Regions from separate parts of the Nonomuraea sp. NPDC049158 genome, predicted to be linked through region 1. Evidence: riboswitches for the same ligand, from Rfam matches in the RefSeq annotation. Region 1 holds a riboswitch; each other region holds the start of a gene.
The links. Region 1 has a riboswitch for cyclic di-AMP ahead of AB0B61_RS05455 (hypothetical protein). Riboswitches for the same ligand answer to the same signal wherever they lie in the genome.

Region 1 (4,606 bases):
GGTCGCCGCGTTGTCCGCGGCACTGCTCGCGCTGAGCAGGCGAATGACGATCATGACCGGCCAGGGCGTACTGGAGGAGACGCTCATCTCCGGCACCGCCGGCTTCGCCGCCTTCTACGCGGCGGGCCCCACCATCGTCCTCGCAGTCCTGGCTGAGCCCGGCACCAATCTCGGGCTGCTCCGGCTGGAGGGGCGCAAGACGGCGGCCAGCGTGGCCGCCATCTCAGCACGGATTCACTGAGCTTGAACGGAGGAAGGCATGGCCAGCATGGACGTCTCTCTCAAGGAGATGATGACGATCGACGGCTCCATCGGCGCGGTGATCGTCGATCACGGCAGCGGCATGGCGCTGGGGGCGCTCGGCGGCTCCAAGGACCTGGATCTCCAGGTCGCCGCGGCGGGGAACACGGAGGTGGTCAAGGCCAAGCTGCGCACGATGGACTCGCTGGGGCTCAAGGACTCCATCGAGGACATCCTGATCACGCTCGGCGGCCAGTACCACATCATCCGGCCGATCACCGGCCGCGGCGGCAAGGGGCTCTTCCTCTATCTCGCACTGGATCGGGCACGGGCCAACCTGGCGCTGGCCCGGCACCAGCTCCGCGGGATCGAGGAGAAGCTGGAGGTCTGAGAGATCCGGTGGCTCGCGTCCGGGCGCGGCGGACACGAGCCACCGACCTCCACCGATCCCTTACGTCAGCTCGTGGTGAGCTTGGTGATGGCGCCGACGATGTCCGGCCAGAGCGGCCGGGGCAGGTCATGGCCCATACCGGGGAACGTCAGCAGCGTGGCGCCCGGAATCGCCGCCGCCGTGGCGTGGCCGGCGGCGACCGGGACGAGAGCGTCGGCCTCGCCGTGGATGACCAGGGCGGGGATCCCCAGCGTGCCGAGCCGCTCCGTGCGGTCACCGGAGGCCATGATCGCGGCCAGCTGCCGGGTCGTGCCCGGCGGGTCGAAGCACCGGTCGTACGCCTGGCCGGACAGCCGCAGGATGCGTTCCCGGTCCATGTCGAAGCCGGGCGAACCGATCACCGCCCAGGTCCTCAAGGACTGGGCGAGCACGGCGTCCCGATCGGTCGGGGGCGCGGCGAGCAGCACCGCGCTGGCCTCCGGCGTGGGCGGGGCCACGTCCGGGCCGGGCGTCGACATGATCGAGGTAAGGGTCAGGACCCGCTCGGGGTGCCGGATGGCGAGCGTCTGGGCGATCATCCCGCCCATCGAGGCGCCCACGACGTGGGCGGCGGTCCAGCCGAGGACGTCCATCAGCCCGGCGGCGTCGTCGGCCATGTCGTCCAGCAGATACGAAGAGGACGTCCCCAGTGTGGGAACGCCCTCGTCGTGCAGGTGTGTGGAGAGTCCGGAGTCCCGGTTGTCGAATCTGACGACGTGATGGCCCTGCTCCGCCAGGAGCTCGCAGAGCTCGTCGTCCCAGTGGATGAGCTGGGCGCCGAGCCCCATGATGAGGAGCAGGGGACGTCCGCCGGGTGAGCCGAAGGTCTCGTACGCGATCTCGATGCCGTTGGCGGCTGCAATGGTCACCAGGTCAGAATGACATTCTGTTTCCCGCGACGCAAAGACCGCCAGCTCCGGACTTGACGACCATCGAGATCGTCGGCTCCGGACCTGGCGGCCGCCAGCGAGACCGTCTTCGGACCTGACGGCCGTCAGCGCCGGACGAGCTTGCGGATCCGGTCGCGGCCGACCGTCGAGCCGCCGAACATCGCCAGCGCGACCGCCGCGGCGGCGCCACCGATGGCGTTCGACTCAACGACCTTCTCTTCGGCCTTGTCGGCCTTCTTGGCGGCCACCGGCACGGCCTTGGCGGGAGCGGGCTTGACCGCGGCGGGCTTGTCGCCCTCGGCCACGATCTTCGGGGGCTTGGCGGGGTTGCGGTCCACGACGGCGTACGAACCGGTGGAGAAGGGCAGCGGGTAGTTCTTCTTGCCCGGGCCACTGCCCCACTTGGTGATGACGTAGTCGATCTTGATGTGGCCCGCGCCACCGTTGCCGTCCACGCCCAGCGTGCTGGAGTTGAAGCGGCCGCCGGTCAGGGCGGCGAAGGTCTTGGCGTCGAGGTCGAGCATGACGCCGCTGGAGGACGGCACGCCCGGGCCGCGGTCGCCGACGAAGAAGGGCATCTTCTTGCCCTTGTAGACGACGTAGCCCTCGGTCATGAGCGGCCAGCTCGGGCTGGCGGCGAGCCCCTTCTGCATGGGCTTGCCGCTGGCCGGCAGCCCGGTGTCCCCGGCGCGGCCGGAGGAGTCGTCCCAGAAGTAGGACGCGGTGGTCTTGCCCTTGAGCAGGACCTTCTTGTCACTGCCGGAATCGGCGTGTGCGGCGGTGCCTGCGCCGATGGAGATCGCACCGACGACGGCGGCGGTGAGCATGGCAGATCGAACAGACATGGAGTAGCAAAGTCCTTTATACGGGAACAAGGGGATTGCGCTCGCGAAAGGTGTGCGTAGCCGGGCAAAACGCCAAACGGGCGCTACGTGGAGCGTGGAAGAGCGGGGGGAAGGTGCCGGTCAGTCAGCGGACGACAACACGCGGGCTGGCGGCACGACGCGGGGGTTACGCATGCGGTAGGTGTCCTCTCCATCTCGCCTACCGGGTTAGCTGACGGGTTCGGACGTGGAGATGCCCTACCGACCGCGGTCGGATTCACCCCTAAGGAACGTTTGGTTCCCCGGTTCCCGCGAGCGGGATTCGGCGCCTGCCGGTTGGTACTCCCCTGTTGAAGCCCCAAAGTCACCGGCTGGTAACTCCATGAACTATAGGTACCGAACCGGACAAAGGCAAACATAAGGCCATGAAACGGGCGAAGATCTACCTAGGAGGTCAAGAAAAAAGGGGGTACGGCATGCCGTACCCCCAGAAAAGCTCAGGTCAACCGCCGCTCTTCCGCCTGAAAGAACGCTTGCTGGCGGCGGGCCCGTGAGCGCCGTGAATCTTGGAAGGGTCGTTGCCCCTGCCACCCGCGCTCGAGTCGGCATGCTGGTTACGCTTGCGATCCAGCGCCTCGCGGAACTTGCGCTTCATCTCGTCCTCGGGAGTTTCGTCGACTTCCGGCTCCGGTGTTTCCGCCATGAGGACCTCCTGGTGTTGGGGACAAGAACCAGCTTCCCATGACGGCGCTCAGGACGCGAAACTGGCCTCGACCTTGGGCTGCGGGGTTTCCCGGTCGATCCGCGCACCGGGCATGGCGATCAGGGCGACCAGCGCCACGAGGGCGCCCGCCACACCCAGCGAGGGGATGACCAGGGCCGCGGCCGAGGCGTGCGCGGCGGCCAGCCCGTGCAGCGGCGCCTCGGTGGCGATGACGGAGGTGTAGGCGGTGCCGGCCAGCGCCAGGGCGACCGAGCCGCCGATCTGGCGGAAGAACGTCAGGTTGGCCGAGGCCGTACCCATGTACTGGGGCGGCACCGAGTCCCGCACGGCCACGGTCAGGCCGGAGAGCATCGGGCCCATGCCGAGGCCGATCAGCGCCATCCACCCGACGAGCACCCAGGCAGGCGTGTCCACCGTCAGGCCGGCGCACAGCAGCGTGCCCACGACCAGGAGGAACGGCGCCGCCACCAGCCACGGCTTGTAGACGCGCGTCCGGCTGATCAGCGCGCCCACGACCATGCTGCCCACCACCATGGCCAGGGTCAGCGGGTAGATCCGCAGTCCCGACTCGGTGGCGCTGGCGCCGAGCGCCTCCTGGAAGTAGCGCGGCAGGAACACCACACCGGCGAACATACAGAAGGCGGTGAAGAAGGAGGTCACGTTGACCAGCGTGTACGTACGGTTCCGGAACAGGTGCATGGGCATGATGGGCGCCTCGGCCCGCCGCTCCACCACCACGAACACCACGAGCGACACCAGACCCAGCACGATCGGCCCGACCACCGGCGCGCTGGTCCAGGTGTGGCCGTCGAGCCCCTTCTCGGTCAGGCCGATGAGCAGCGCGCTGATGCCCACCGTGAAGACCCCGATGCCCAGATAGTCGGGCCGCCCGCCGCCATGCCCCGGCCGGCGCGGCAGGCGCAGCACGATGATCGCGATCAGGACCAGCCCGATCGGCACGTTCACATAAAAGGCCCAGCGCCAGCTCGCGTGATCGGTGAAGAGCCCGCCCAGGAACGGCCCGGCGAGGTAGCTGAGCGCCATCACCCCGCCCATCGCGCCCTGCACCCGCGCGCCGCCCTTCTCCGGCGGGAACAGTTCGAGCACCAGGGCGATCGACAGCGGCAGCAGCGCGCCCGCGCCCAAGCCCTGCAACGCGCGGAACAGGATGAGCTGCGTCATGTCCTGGGCCACCCCGCACAACGCCGACCCCAGGAGGAACACGGACATCCCGATCAGCACCAGCGGCTTTCTGCCGTGCTGGTCCGACAACCTTCCATAGAGGGGCACGGTCACGGTCGAGGTCAGCAGGTAGGCCGTGACGACCCAGGTGTAGAGGTCGACGCCGCCCAGCTCCGTGATGATCCGCGGCAGGGCCGTACCGACGATCGTCTGGTCGAGCATTCCCAAGAACATGCCGCCGAGCACGGCGACCAGCAGGAGGCCATCGCCTCCGCGCTTCGCGTCTTTCGTGTCAGTATTCACGTGTGGAGATTGA
Region 2 (4,606 bases), on a different contig from region 1:
CAGCCCGGCCACGATCAGCTCGTGCGCCTCGGCGAGCGCGCCGCGGTTCCACCGCGAGCGGTCCTGCTCCTCAAGGCGCAGCAGCCGGCCGTCAGCGCCGGTCCGGGTCGCACGCCGGGCGTCGGTGGCCAGGATCAGTGCCAACAGCCCTCGTACCTCGGGCTCGTCGGGCATGAGTTCTCGCAGCGCGCGGGCCAGGTCCAGCGCGCGGTCGGCCAGGTCAGTGCGCATGAGCGCGGGGCCTGAGGGTGCCGTGTGCCCGGCGGTGAACAGCAGGTGGAGCACGCCGAGTACGGCTGCCAGCCGGTCCGGCAGCTCCGCCGGGCGCGGGACCCGATAGGGGATGCGGGCGACGGAGATCTTCTTCTTCGCTCGGGTGATCCGAGCGGCCATCGTCTGCTCTGACACCAGCAGTGCCCGGGCGATGTCCGGGGTCGGCAGTCCGCACACCAGCCGCAGTGTGAGCGCGAGCCGCGCCTGCTGCGCGAGGGTGGGATGGCAGCAGGTGAAGATGAGCCGCAGCCGTTCGTCGGGTACGGCGTCCTCGAGTTTCGCCGCGTCCGCCTCGTCGTGGTCCGTCAGCCTGTGCGGAGCGGGCTCGTCGGGCTCCACCAGCAGGGGCAGCTTCGACTCCTCGGCCAGGTCCAGGTCCTGCGCGACGCGCACCGTCGCGGCGAGCACGAAAGCCCACTCGCGCCGATGCGCGTCGGCCACCGCCTGTCTCGCGCCCGCCTGGCCCGCGCACCCTTGTTCCGGGGCCGTCTGTTCCGCGGCCGTCGCAGCCGTCATCGGGCGACGGGCGCGATGCCGCCTGCGACGGGACGTACCTCGACGCCGCCACGGCCCCACTGGACGGCGGGGTTGCGACGCGCCAGGTCCAGGGCGGCGTCCAGGTCAGGGGCCTCGATGACGCAGACGCCGGCGACGACTTCCTTGGCGTCGATGAAGGGCCCGTCGGTGACCGCGTCGCCGCGCAACGAGGTGTCGGCGGACCGCAGCGCGTACGCCGCGATCATGGCGCCGGAGTCGACGAGGTCGTCGGCGTGCCGCTGGCTCGCCGCCTGCTGCTCAGGGGTGTAGTCGCCGGCCGCGGCGTCGTCGAAGATGAGGATCGCGTACTGGGCCATGAGGGTCTCCTTGACTGTGCGTCCGGTCGGTACGCCTCTACGTCGGACGGGCGACGCGAATTCGACAGACCGTACGCGAACCTTCTCCAGATGCGCCCTGGCGCGACTTCAGCAAGGCACCCCCGCTACTTGACGGATCGACGAGCCGGCCGGGCTGGGCGTGGCAATTTCATGGCGATGGAATTACCCAGGTCAGGGGTGCGTTATACCCATCTGTGCGCCTGGCCTAGACAGTGAGTATCCCTCTGGCCGCGCCGCCAATGTCCGAGTACGGACGTCATACCCATCACATGCATCACAGGAAATCACCTGTGACCGCTGAACCCGCCTGTGCGCGGGACCGGGGACCCATGTCTCGATCGGGGCTAATCGGCACGACAACGTGCCGTAGGGCAGCTTCCACGCCCGAGCCCGTCAGCTAACCCGGTAAGCGGAATGGAAGCAAGGAGTAATCACCATTATCCGCACCCCCAAGATCAGCTATGCCAAGATCGCGCTCGGCGCGACCCTCACCGCCGCCGCCCTCGGCGCCCACACCGCGGCGAACGCCGACACAGCCGCCACGGCCCCCACGCAGCACACCGCCGCCGTGGCTCAGGCCGCCCCCGCCTCCGCGCAGGGCGGCAGGAACGGCGAGACCAAGGTGAACGTCACCGCCCAGCAGGTCCTGAACCTGGCCAAGGCCCAGGTCGGAACGTCCGAGGACGCCAACGGCGGCGGCACCAAGTTCCAGAAGTGGTACATGAACTCGGCCCGCGCCGCCGAGACCGTCCAGCGTGACGGCGGCAGCAGGCAGGACTACCTGAACGCCGCCTGGTGCTCGATGTTCGTCTCCTGGGTCGGCGAGGAGACCGGCGCCCGCTCCCAGGTCGGCTGGGACGCCTACACCGTCGCCCACGCCAAGTGGTTCGCCGCCAACCACCGCTGGGGCACCGTGGCCAAGCCCGGCGCCGTGGTCTTCTACTCCTGGAGCGGCAGCAAGGACCTGAGCTCCATCAGCCACGTCGGCTTCGTGGTCAAGGACAACGGCGACGGCACGATCTCCACGGTCGAGGGCAACACCGGCAACGGCAAGGTCGAGCAGCGCGTCCGTCCCACCTCCCAGGTCGTCGGCTACGGCTACCCGCAGTACGCCGCCTGACAACTGGTCTGGCGCCTGTGGCACCCCCCGAGCGGCGTCCCCCCGGAGCGGTGCGCCGACACCAGAGGTGGAAAGATCATCACATGCCGATCGATCCGCACCTGCTCGCCGTTTTCACCGCGACCACCATCGTCGCTCTGATCACCCCCGGACCGGACATGCTGTTCGTGCTGGGATGCGGTCTGCGGGGTGGGCCCCGCGCCGGGCTGCTGGCCACGGTCGGCGTGATCACGGGTGACGCGTTGTACATCGCCGCGGCCGCCGCCGGGCTCGCCGTGCTGCTGACGACGTTCCCGGTCGTGTTCACGGTGCTACGGCTCGCCGGCGCCGCGTACCTGATCTACCTCGGCGTCCAGATGATCCGCAACCGCAAGAACAGCCAGGCCGACGATCCGGCCAGCCGCGGAATGTCCGGCCGGCGTGCCTTCCTCAACGGCGTGGTCTCCTCCATGGCCAATCCGCAGACGTTCACGTTCATGGTCGCTTTCCTGCCCCAGTTCATCGATCCCGGGGCGGGGCCGGTCTGGCTGCAGTTCGCCGTCCTCGGCGCCATCCTGATCGTCCTGGAGTTCCTGGCCGACGCGACGGTCGGCGTGCTGGCCGGGCGCATCGGCGGCTGGCTGCGCGGCCGTCAGGCGGTGCGCCGCCGGATCGACGCCGCGACCGGGAGCGTGTTCATCGGTTTGGGCGTCACCCTCGCGGCCGAACGCTGACCGACTGCGGCACAGCCGGCGGAGGAACGCGGCCTCCGCCACCCACCTGGCCCCGCCCTGCCGGGCGACGCTAATCCGCGACTCTCATCTACGTGGCGGCTGGGGACATGCCCGGGAGCAGGCCGCCGGCCGCGAGCCTCACGGCAGTGACGCGAGCATTCGCTCCCCCGCCGACCGCAGGTGGCCGGTCATCGCGTCCGCCGCGGCCGGGCCGTCGCCCGCCACGACCGCCCGCACGATGGCCTCGTGCTCGGCGCGCGTGAGCTCGGCGGCGCCTTCCCTGGCGTAGAAGATCCGGAAAGCGCGCGAACGGACGAACAACCGCTCCAGCGTGTCGGCCACGACCAGGTTCCCGGACATCTGGGCGAGTTTGCCGTGCAGCAGTTCGTCGGCCTTGGCCATCGCGGTGAGGTCGCCGCCCGGCACGTCGACCTGCCGGCGCAGGAACGCCCGATCCTCCGTACGGAACTCCTGGGCGGCGCGGGCCGCAGTGGGAGGTTCGAGCAGCAGCCTGCACTCGTAGAGGTCGGAGATCGTCTTGCGGTCGGGCAGGTCGGCGGCGACGAAGCCGCGGTAGGGATGCTTGCTGACCAGCCCGTCGGCCTCCAGCCGCCCCAGGGCCTGGCGGATCGGCGTGTTGGAGATCTTGAGCTGCGCGGCCAGAGCGTCGATCTTGACCCGGCTGCCGAGCGGGATATGCCCGCTGAGCAGCATCTCTCGCAACACGTCGTAGACGTCGTCGGCGAGCACCTGCCGCCGTGGGAGCGCCAGTTCTGGCGATGGGGAGTCAGTCATCCAAGCCTCGGGGAGTCGTTCATCCAAGCCTCCTGGCGTTCAAACATAGCGGCACATGGGGTTGACGTGGACGTAACGTGCATGCAACATCTGACTTCAAACATCGTACACGATTATGTCGAGGCCAGCTGTGATCAGACTCCGCATCCCCATAACGGCGTGCCTCGCAGCCGCCCTGCTCACCGCCTGTTCGTCCAGCACGCCCGCAGCCGTCGGCGGGGCCATCACCGAGGACCGCGACGCGACGTTGCTGGTGTGGAGTGACCCCACCCGGCTGGCCGGATTCGAGCAGTTCAAGAAGACCCACCCGAACCTGAGGATGAAGGTCGAGACCTACGACGGGCAGAGCCTGCTGACGAAGATCCAGCTGTTCAACCGCACCGGTAAGGGCTGGCCGGACGTCGTCTTCGCGGGGCAGCCCAACGTGGTCTCCCAGTTCGCCGGGAAGCTGAACTACGCCCAGCCCCTCGACTCGCTGATACCGCAGCAGATCCGCGAGAACTTCGGCACGGCCAACGCGCCCTGCGAGGTCGGCGGCAAGCTGTACTGCTTACGCAACGACCTGGCCCAGACCGTGCTCTGGTACAACAAGCCGCTCATGGAGCGCTTCGGCTACCAGCTCCCCAAGACGTGGACCGACTACCGGGCGCTGGGCGAGCGGGTGGCCAAGGAGCACCCCGGCTACGTCATCGGCAGCGCGGGCAGCTTCTTCACCTACTACGACTACTTCTGGTCCAGCGGCTGTCCGATCCAGCAGGTGACCGGGCCGGACAAGGTGCACATCAACCTGAAGGACGCCAAGTGCACCCGGGTCGCCGACGTGCTCGACC
Region 3 (4,606 bases), on a different contig from region 1:
ATGGGGGCCGGGATCGACCGGATGATCATGGCCTTCACGGGCAAGAGCATCCGGGAAACGATCTTGTTCCCGCTGGTCAAGCCGACCAACTGAGTATGTCGGCCCGGCTCCCACGCCGGGCCGAACCGGTCCGGTTCGCCGGTTCGCGGCGCCCGCGTACGGACGCTGCCGGGCCGATGGGGTTGACAGCGGTCCGGTCTCCTGCGGCGAGTAGGAGAACGCGGGCGGCGACCTTCGCCGGTTCGTTGACGCGGGCCGGCGCGCCGGGCAAGCCATCTCCCGGCCGCCCGCGCCGGGCCGCGATGGGCGGCGCCTCCCTCCGGCGCCTGAACCGTTCATACTCCTTGACGCGCATCGCCGACCCGGCCGCAAGCAGCCATATTTCCGATGATGCACATATGAAGTGCGAATAATATTCGCGTTCACCGGATCGAAGCCCGGCAGGTCCACAGGGCTCGCGCTGGAGCCGTTGTAAGGACGGCTGTGATCCCTCATCTGGCCCCGAAGTGTGCCGACATATGGCGAGTACTTCACATACCGCCGATCATGTCAATGGCGATGGTCAGAGGGCAGTATTCGCTGGCTTGACGACCTTTCCAGAATGCGCTTACCGTCTGCGAGACGAGCAGCAGCACTGCTCGGACATAGACGTCTCGAGTTCTGCTGTTGGGGGGAGGGCTCCCGATGTATGTGCTCACTGAGAGCGTCGAGCTTAGCCACGCGGATATCGCGTTGCTGGCGGAGCTTGCCAAGGGGGTCACGGTTGATCGGGTTGGCAGACGACTGGATATCAGCGGGCGCACGGTACGCCGGAGACTACGGGGTATCTGCGACCGCATCGGAGTCGCCACCGCGATCGAGGCCGTGGCCTGGGCCGCCCGCCGCCAGCTCATCTGACCGCTCGACCGGCCCAGCCGCCAGGGCCCCAGCGGTCAGAGTGCCTGTGGTGCCCGGAGGTCAGTCGGCGATGCGTACGGCGCCCGCGAACGGACGGCGGGCGATGGAGGCGATCCGTACGACGTCACCGGTCTGCGGCGCGTGGACCATCATGCCGCCGCCGATGTAGATGCCGACGTGGTGCAGGTCGCCATAGAAGAAGACCAGGTCGCCGGCGCGCAGCTCCTCCTTGGAGATGTGCCGTCCGGCCGTCCACTGGTCGCCCGTGTAGTGCGGCAGTGAGATGCCCACCCGCTGGTAGGCCGCCATCACGAGGCCGGAGCAGTCGTATGAGGTCGGCCCCTCGGCGCCCCAGACGTACGGCTTGAGCTGCTGCGTGAGCGCCCACCTGGCGGCCGTGGCGGCCTTGCCGGCGCCGATGACCGGCAGGTCGACCCGCGTGGCCCGGGTGCCGGGACGGCCGGCCTCACCGATCGCGCGCTTGAACAGGCTGCTCTCGACCTTGGAGACGAGCGTGGTGATCTTGTCGCGCTTGGTGCCGAGGTTCTCGACGATCTTCTCGACCTCGTCGATGCGCGTCTTGGCGCTGGCTCTGGCCTGCTCGGCGGCCTGCCTGGCCGTGGTCACCTGGTTGACCTCGAAGCCCTGCTGCTGCTCTATCGCGTAGGTGGTGGCCGCCTGGTCGAGGAAGCTCTCGGGGTCGTCGGAGGTGGTGAATGCCAGCGCCTGGCCGAAGCCGCCGTTGATGTAGGCGTTCTGGGCCAGCAGCGCGGCCTTGGCGCGCTTGGCGGCCAGATCGGCCTCACTGGTGGACAGCGTCTTCCGGGCCGCCTCAGCCGACTTCTTGGCGGTCTTGAGCTTCTCCCGCTGGCCGTTGAACTCCTCGCTCAGCGTCTCGATCTGGGTGTGGAGCTCTTCGGCCTGCTTGGCCAGATCCTTCAGCGAGGGCTTGGGATCGGCGACGGCGGAGCCGACGGGGGCGGCGAAGAGGAGGGTGGCGATGGTCGCCGCGATGACACCCAGCCGGGTAGGGATCTTCCGGAGCTCCGGACGGCGGGCGTGAGCGCCCGTCGGCTTCCCCTCGCGATCGCGGGTCTGCTTCACCAACCAGCTCCTCTCATCGGCGCCTACCGGGTTAGCTGACGGGTTCGGGCCGGAGCAGCCCTACCGAACGACTCGCTCGGATTCACCCCATGGGTGGTGGCGTCGGGATGAGGTCGCCACCGGCGGGTCCCCGGCTCCCCTTACGGGGATTGGGCGCGTCTCCACGCTGGCTCGCGTGGGTGACATCGTCGCTGGACACTAGTGCACTCCGGGTTCGTGCTCAACCAGAACTGCCAAGTCTGTAGAGGTTTCGCAACCGAAGGGTCACGGGGTGATCTCGTGCTTGCCGGTGCTGAACAAACTTTATGTCCTTTTTGCACCAAGTTCGTCAAGGCATGGAAGCCTATGGGCCAAGGGATCCCTCATCGTGCTCGATCAACCACGAGATGTCATGAGATGGGAGAGACGTCAGAGTTAGGGGGAGGCCGTAATCGGATCTGTACGCTGGAGACCCATGGAGCAGGTCGCCGAAGTGACAGTCCCGGACACGGAAGTCGTCGTCCGGCGTGCCCGCACGCCGGATGTCAGGACCATCCGTCTCCTGGTCGACACCTACGCGGGCGCCGGTCCCCGGCTTCTGGAGAAGGCCACCGTCACGCTGTACGAGGACGTGCAGGAGTTCTGGATCGCCGAGCGTGGCGGCCAAGTGGTCGGCTGTGGCGCGCTGCATGTGCTTTGGGAGGATCTCGCGGAGATTCGCACGGTGGCCGTCGATCCGGAGTTCCGTGGCTTCGGAATCGGGCACCGGATCGTCTCTTCCTTGATCAAAACGGCCCGGGAACTCGGCCTGCGCCGGGTTTTCTGTCTGACTTTTGAGGTGGATTTTTTCGCGAGGCATGGATTCCGCCCCGTACAGGGCACCCCGGTCTCACCCGAGGTCTATGCGGAGCTGCTGGCCTCGTACGACGAGGGTGTCGCCGAGTTCCTCGACCTCGAACACGTCAAGCCCAACACCCTGGGGAACACCCGCATGCTTCTCCACCTGACATCGGGTGACGCGGACCTTGACTAATGGGAAAGGTGATTGTTGATACCTATGTCGATACGTTGGGCAGCACAGGCATGTGTCCTGACACGTGCCACATGCGCACTCGAAGCGAGGTGACACGGTGAGCACCGGACAGCCGCCGTATCCACAGGACGAATCCGGCGAGAACTCTGCGCCTGGCGGATCTGAATACGGACATCACAACGCGGGCCGTCCCTATGGCGAGCCCGACCCGGATGCGACGGTCGTTGGCTACCGGGCGGACGACGCCTACGGTCAGCAACCCAACTACGGGCAGCAGCAGCAGGGCTACGGCCAGCAGCAGCAGTACGGGCAGCAGCCCGGCTACGGCCAGCAGCCGCAGCAACCGCAGCAACCGCAGTACGGACAACAGCCGCAGTACGGGCAGCAGCAGCCGGGCTACGGCCAGCAACCTGAATACGGTCAGCAGCCCGGATACGGTCAGCAACCCGGATACGGTCAGCAGCAGGCTTCGGGTCAGCAACCCGAGTACGGCCAGCCCAACTACGGTCAGCAGCCGCAATCGCAACCCGGTTACGGCCAGCAGCCACAATCCCAGCCTGGTTACGGCCAGCAGCCCGGTTACGGGCAGCAGCAGCCGTCCCAGCCCGGCTATGGTCAGCAGCCGCAATCGCAACCCGGTTACGGTCAGCAGCAGTACGGCCAGCAGCCCCCGTCGGGCCAGCAGCCCGGCTATGGCCAGCAGCCCAATTACGGGCAGCAGCAGCAGTCCCAGCCTGGTTACGGCCAGCAGCCCGGTTACGGGCAGCAGCAGCCGTCGCAACCCGGCTACGGCCAGCAGCAGTACGGCCAGCCGGACTACGGTCAGCAGCAACAGCAGTACGGCCAGCAGCCCGCCTACGGGCAGCAGCCGTATGGTCAGCAGCCCGGTTACGGGCAGCAGCAGCCACACGGGGTTCAGCCTCCCGGCGCCCCGGCCCCGCTCGCCGAGTGGTGGCAGCGGCTCGTGGCGAGGATCATCGACGGTGTCATCTTCGGCATCGCGAACTGGGTGATCGGTCTCGTCTTCGGGGCCATCCTGCTGGCCGGCTACAACTCCGCGACCGGCACGACGACCGGCTGGCTGGGCTACACCGCCTACAACGCCATCATCGCCGTCGTGATGACGGCGGTGTACGTCGCCTACGAGTTCTTCATGACCAAGATGAGCGGCCAGACGGTCGGCAAGATGGTCATGGGGATCAAGATCGTGCCCGCGGGCAACATGCTGCCTCCGGGCGGCCTGCCGAACGACGTGGCGCTCAAGCGGGCCGGTGGCACCTGGGGTGGATACCTCCTCGGCATCATCCCGGCTGTCGGGACGTTGCTCGGCGGGATCGTCGTCGCGCTGAACGGCGCCTCCCAGCTCTGGGACAAGCCGCTGCAGCAGACGTTCGCCGACAAGTTCAGCAACACGGTGGTAGTGAAGATCAAGTAGTCTTCGCGGACGCGAAACAGAGGCTGGCCACCGGTCGGCCTCTGTTTTGTATGTGCGGCCGGCCGCAAAATGGGTAGCGGTCGGTTCGCCGAAGGGGCGAGGTGGGTTATGACCGGGTTGCCGCCGTGGAGTGACGCCGCCCCCGCGGAATGGTGGGA
Region 4 (4,606 bases), on a different contig from region 1:
GATAACTGATCGCGACACGCGGCTGATCGTCCTGCTGGCCAGGGGATATACGACGACAAGAATCGCCCGCGAGCTGAAACTCAGCCGATATACGGTGGCGGAGCGGATCAGCAAGCTCCTCGACCGATTCGCCTGCAGTAACCGGAGCCAGCTCGTGGCGTACTCCTATGCCCACAAGCTCCTGGACGTCGGCATCTGGCCACCGGGCGCCTCCGAGCCGCTTCCTTGAGGAACCCGGCTGCTCCCAAGGATCGTCGTGGGAGCCGCGTCAGAACATGCCGTGTGGCACCTCCGCCGGTTCGGGGACCGGCTGGACCACGTCCCAGTGCTCGGCGATCAGGCCGTCTTCGACCCGCCAGAAGTCCACGACCGCCAGGCCGCGCCCGCCTTCCCGGGGGATCAGGTGATAGTGCATCACCACGAGATCGCCTTCCGCCACGACCCGCTTGAGCTCCAGCCGGGAGGTGGCCAGCGGGGAGTCTCTGATGAAGTCGATGAAGGCTTGCCTGCCCGATGGGTTGCCCGGGCTGTGCTCGATGAAGTCCTCGCTCAGGAGCGTCTGGAGCACCTCGATGTTGCCCGCGGCGAACTCCGCGAAGCCGGACATGATCAGTTCTTTGCTGCTCGTCATGGGAGAACGCTGACAGCGGCCGCGGGGTGGTGTCGATTACCTGGGATGTACTTTCCCCCGATGCTCGGGCGAAGAAGCAACTCGGGTTGACGATGAATGAAACGGGTGGCCGCTGTGCTCGCCGCGCTGGCGGTAGGTGCCGGGGTGATGGCCGGGACCGGGGTCGCCGGCGCCGAGACCGCCTGGTCACCCTGCCCGCCGCCGACATCACCTGCCACGCGGACTGAACATCAGGATCTGTTCCGAGAGGTGCCACAGCCTTGTGCCCGTAGGATGACCGGCTGGACCTGATCGCTGCCCAGCTGGGCAGGCGTCAGCACCGTACGACATGAGAGGCACAGCACCATGGCGAACCGGGACGCCATCGCGCTCGATGACCCGGTGGGCGCATCACTGCGCGGTCACCACGCGCACCATGCCCGCCGGCTCGGCAGGGCGGCCACTTACCAGCCGGATGTCGCGACCTTCTCCGCGGTGAGCGCCGACCCGGATCCGCAGGAGTGGGCCGACCTCGCCCGGCTGCTCGGCCGAGGCGAGCTCGCCGACATGTTCAGCCGCGCAACGGTGCCGCCGCCGGACTGGGAGCCGGTCTTCGTCCTCGAAGGCCGCCAGATGACCTGGTCCGGCGGCGGCCGCCGCCCTGCCGAGACCGGCACCGAGGTGGTCGAACTCGGCAGGGACAGCGTGCCCGAGATGCTCGATCTCGTCGCGCGGGCCAAGCCGGGGCCGCCGCCCCCGAGGCACGCGGGCGAGGCCATGCCGCCCGCCTGGTCGGTGCGCTCGTCGCCCGGATCGTGGCTCGTGACGAACGTCCCTTCATACATGTGGCCGAGGCGAACACCGGCGCGATCGCCCTCTACGAGCGGCTCGGATTCGAGACCCGCAAGCCCGTGACCTTCCGGGGGTTCCGCACGCCGTGACGGCTTCCGTCACTGAGCCGGGGCGCTACCGGACCTTGGTCCGCAGGGCCCCCGCCGTTGGCCACAGGCCGGCGGTGAGCAGGGTGGTCTTGCGTTGCTCGATGGAGAGCCGCACGCCCTTGGGGTCCGGCCGTACGGCGCCCGCGAACGAGTCCCTGCGCCAGTCGGAGAGCTTCTCCTCCTTGACCACGTCTCCGGTGTGCGGCGCGTGCACCATGTATCCGGGCCTCGAGATCATCCCCACGTGCCCGAGTCCGTGGAAGAAGACCAGGTCACCTGGCTTGAGGTGGGCCCAGGAGATCTTCTTGGAGAACGCGCTGTACTGCTCCGTCGTGGTGCGCGGCAGCTCGATCCCGGCGTGCTTGTACGCCTTGAGCATGAGCCCGGAGCAGTCGTAGCCGCTGTCGCTGGTCCCGCCCCAGACGTACGGGATACCGCGCTTCTTCATGGCGAACTTCAGGGCGACCTTCCAGGCCGGAGTGGTCTGGCCCGTCTGCTGCTGGACGGGCTTGCTCTCGGTGCCGGTAGAGGTGCTGGGGCCGGTAGGGGTGGTGGGGTCGGCGTGAGCTGGAGCGGCCAGAGTGAGCCCGGCGACGGCTGCCGCCAGGCAGATGGCGAGGGGAGCCACTGCTGTGTCCTTCCATACGGCCTACCGGGTTAGCTGACGGGCTCGGGCCTGGAAGTGGCCCTACGGCTATGCCGATTCGCCCCAGAGGGAACTTGGGTCCCCGGCTCCACGCGGGTGAGTGGATTAGGCGGGACGAACACTAACAAAACGGTCAAAGACTTGTAAACTGTCTAAAATCGGGCGTCAACTAGGCGGGCATGACATGGCAGGTAATCGACACCACCCTGGAAGGCCAGGTAGAACCAGCCACTATGCACATGGATCAGCCGATAGGGGAGTTGCTGCGAGACTGGCGGCACCTGCGCGGGCTCACGCAGCTCGACCTGGCCCTCCAGACCGACGTGTCCGCGCGGCACGTCAGCTTCGTCGAGACCGGGCGGACGATCCCGAGCCGGTCCATGGTGCTGCGCCTGGCCGAGCAGCTCGATGTGCCGCTGCGCGCGCGCAACCGGCTGCTGCTCGCGGCCGGGTACGCGCCCATCTACCCCGAGCGCCCGCTTGACGACCCCGACCTGGGCAAGGCGTACGAGGCGCTCCAGCGGATCCTGCGCGGTCACGAGCCGTATCCGGCGATGGCCCTGGACCACCGGTGGAACCTGTTACTGGCCAACGACGCCATGAACGTCTTCCTCGACGACGTGGACCCGGCCCTCCTGCGGCCGCCGGTGAACATGATGCGACTCGGCCTGCATCCGGACGGGTTCGCGCCACGCGTGCGGAACCTGGCGCAGGTCCGCGGGTTCCTGCTGCCCCGGCTCGCCAGGCAGGTCGCCCGCGCGGGTGATCCGGAGCTGAGCGCGCTCTACGAGGAGCTGCTGACCTATGGAGACGATGGCGAGGCGCCTCTGCCCGACCCCGCAGACATCGCGTTGCCCGTACGGATCACGCATCGGGGGGACGAGCTCTGCTTCTTCAGTACGATCACGACGTTCGGCGCGGCGTTCGACATCACCCTGGAAGGGGTCGCCGTCGAGGCGTATTTCCCCGCCGACGACGAGACCACGCGGCTAGTCGGGAACCGTTGATGCCACTGATGTGGCCAGTTCGGTACGGTTCGCGACACCCAGCTTCGCGTACACGTGAGCCAGGTGCGTCTTGACCGTACTGCGGCTCATGAAGAGCCGTTTGCCGATCTCCGGGTTCGTCAGCCCGTCGACGGCCAGCTGGACGACCTCGCGCTCGGCGGGGGTCAGGCTGGCCCAGCCGCTCGCCGGCCGCCGCCGGGTGGTGCGGGCCCGCCGCGCGTAGGCGATGGCCTCGTCGAGGTCCATCAGACGGCCCTCGGCCAGCGCGTCGTCGTACTCGGGCGCCCCCAGGGCCGGCTCCGTATGGAGGGTGTGGTCCGGCCGTGGACAGCCCAGATCGTCCCGCGCCCGGTCGCAGGCGCCCAGCAGGCGGGCGGCCTGGAGCGGCGAGCCGCGTTGGGCGGCCAGGGAGACCAGCGCGTCCAGACTGTCCAGGCAGGCCAGGCGGAGTCCGTGCTCGGCTCGTAGGGCGAGGGCCTCGTGGTGCAGGAGTACGGCCCGATCCGGGTCGGCCAGGAACGCCTGCTGCTCCAGCGCGGCGGCGATCAGCCTCGGCATCCCCTGGGTTCTGGCGAGTTCGAGGGCGCCCGAGCAGCTGCGCTCGGCCGCCGCGAGGTCACCGGCCGCGCGCAGGGCGGCCACGAGAGCTATGCGGGTCTCGAGCGCGAGATCCTCGTCCGAGGCGTCGCCTCCGGACCAGGAAGCCTCGCGGCGGTACGACTCGATCGCGAGGTCCGGCCGGCCGTCCCCCAAGTGGATCTGGCCGATCGCCAGCGCCAGCCGTGGGATGAAGGGCTGCGCGGGCGCCCGGTCCACCAGGCGGACGATCGGGTCGAGGGCCTCTCGCGCCTCGGCCGGTCGGCCCTGGAGCCCGCGGACGAAGGCCAGGACACTCCGGGCGGTGCCGACCCGGTGGTAGTCGGCGAGCGGGTGCGCGACGTCGACGGCCTGAGCGGCCAGGTCCCCGGCCTGCCGAAGCCGGCCGAGGTGGGCGTTGCTGAGAGCCATCAGCCCGAGCGCCATGGCCGCGATCCCGCGGTCGCCCCGGCGGACGAGCCCGGTGACGGCGGTCTCCAGGAGGGTGATGGCCTCCTGGTGCTCGTCCAGGGAGTGGGCCACGAGACCGGCGACGGCGCCGGCCGCGTCGGCGGCGAACGCGTCACCGGCCGCGCTCGCTTCGGCGCGGATGTCGAGCGCCTGGGCTCGCATGCCATCGAGATCGTGGCCGAACAGCCCGATCGCGCCCAGTACCCCCGCCAGGCGGGCGGTTCGGGGGTCTCCGCAGGCGCGGGCCATGTCCCTGGCCGCGTTCGCCGCGTCGAAGTCATCGCCGAACGGGTGCGTCGTGTCGGCCACCAGCGCCAGGCCGGTGAGCACCCGGGCCTGAAGGGCGGAATGTTCG

Region 2: linked by a shared signal. The riboswitch ahead of AB0B61_RS40885 (CHAP domain-containing protein) and the one ahead of AB0B61_RS05455 (hypothetical protein) in region 1 are both predicted to bind cyclic di-AMP.
Region 3: linked by a shared signal. The riboswitch ahead of AB0B61_RS12120 (C40 family peptidase) and the one ahead of AB0B61_RS05455 (hypothetical protein) in region 1 are both predicted to bind cyclic di-AMP.
Region 4: linked by a shared signal. The riboswitch ahead of AB0B61_RS39535 (C40 family peptidase) and the one ahead of AB0B61_RS05455 (hypothetical protein) in region 1 are both predicted to bind cyclic di-AMP.

The regions. Positions count from the first base shown of each region.
Region 1 is NZ_JBEZDM010000002.1:282,123-286,728, forward strand. Features, by position in the region: gene AB0B61_RS05440 (roadblock/LC7 domain-containing protein) at 1-241, shown strand, start outside; gene AB0B61_RS05445 (hypothetical protein) at 260-631, shown strand; gene AB0B61_RS05450 (alpha/beta hydrolase) at 697-1,539, opposite strand; gene AB0B61_RS05455 (hypothetical protein) at 1,665-2,405, opposite strand; cyclic di-AMP (ydaO/yuaA leader) riboswitch at 2,587-2,722, opposite strand; gene AB0B61_RS05460 (DUF5302 domain-containing protein) at 2,887-3,087, opposite strand; gene AB0B61_RS05465 (MDR family MFS transporter) at 3,136-4,593, opposite strand.
Region 2 is NZ_JBEZDM010000027.1:85,052-89,657, forward strand. Features, by position in the region: gene AB0B61_RS40875 (DUF6596 domain-containing protein) at 1-789, opposite strand, end outside; gene AB0B61_RS40880 (YciI family protein) at 786-1,127, opposite strand; cyclic di-AMP (ydaO/yuaA leader) riboswitch at 1,434-1,575, shown strand; gene AB0B61_RS40885 (CHAP domain-containing protein) at 1,717-2,268, shown strand; gene AB0B61_RS40890 (LysE family translocator) at 2,352-2,981, shown strand; gene AB0B61_RS40895 (GntR family transcriptional regulator) at 3,120-3,776, opposite strand; gene AB0B61_RS40900 (extracellular solute-binding protein) at 3,907-4,606, shown strand, end outside.
Region 3 is NZ_JBEZDM010000004.1:377,992-382,597, forward strand. Features, by position in the region: gene lysX (bifunctional lysylphosphatidylglycerol synthetase/lysine--tRNA ligase LysX) at 1-93, shown strand, start outside; gene AB0B61_RS12115 (LuxR C-terminal-related transcriptional regulator) at 685-897, shown strand; gene AB0B61_RS12120 (C40 family peptidase) at 958-2,001, opposite strand; cyclic di-AMP (ydaO/yuaA leader) riboswitch at 2,007-2,167, opposite strand; gene AB0B61_RS12125 (amino-acid N-acetyltransferase) at 2,456-3,013, shown strand; gene AB0B61_RS12130 (hypothetical protein) at 3,036-3,923, opposite strand; partial or broken gene AB0B61_RS12135 (RDD family protein) at 3,969-4,448, shown strand; gene AB0B61_RS12140 (RDD family protein) at 4,557-4,606, shown strand, end outside.
Region 4 is NZ_JBEZDM010000025.1:107,609-112,214, reverse strand. Features, by position in the region: gene AB0B61_RS39550 (LuxR C-terminal-related transcriptional regulator) at 1-229, shown strand, start outside; gene AB0B61_RS39545 (nuclear transport factor 2 family protein) at 269-631, opposite strand; gene AB0B61_RS39540 (GNAT family N-acetyltransferase) at 1,132-1,551, shown strand; gene AB0B61_RS39535 (C40 family peptidase) at 1,577-2,179, opposite strand; cyclic di-AMP (ydaO/yuaA leader) riboswitch at 2,183-2,319, opposite strand; gene AB0B61_RS39530 (helix-turn-helix transcriptional regulator) at 2,437-3,204, shown strand; gene AB0B61_RS39525 (LuxR C-terminal-related transcriptional regulator) at 3,187-4,606, opposite strand, start outside.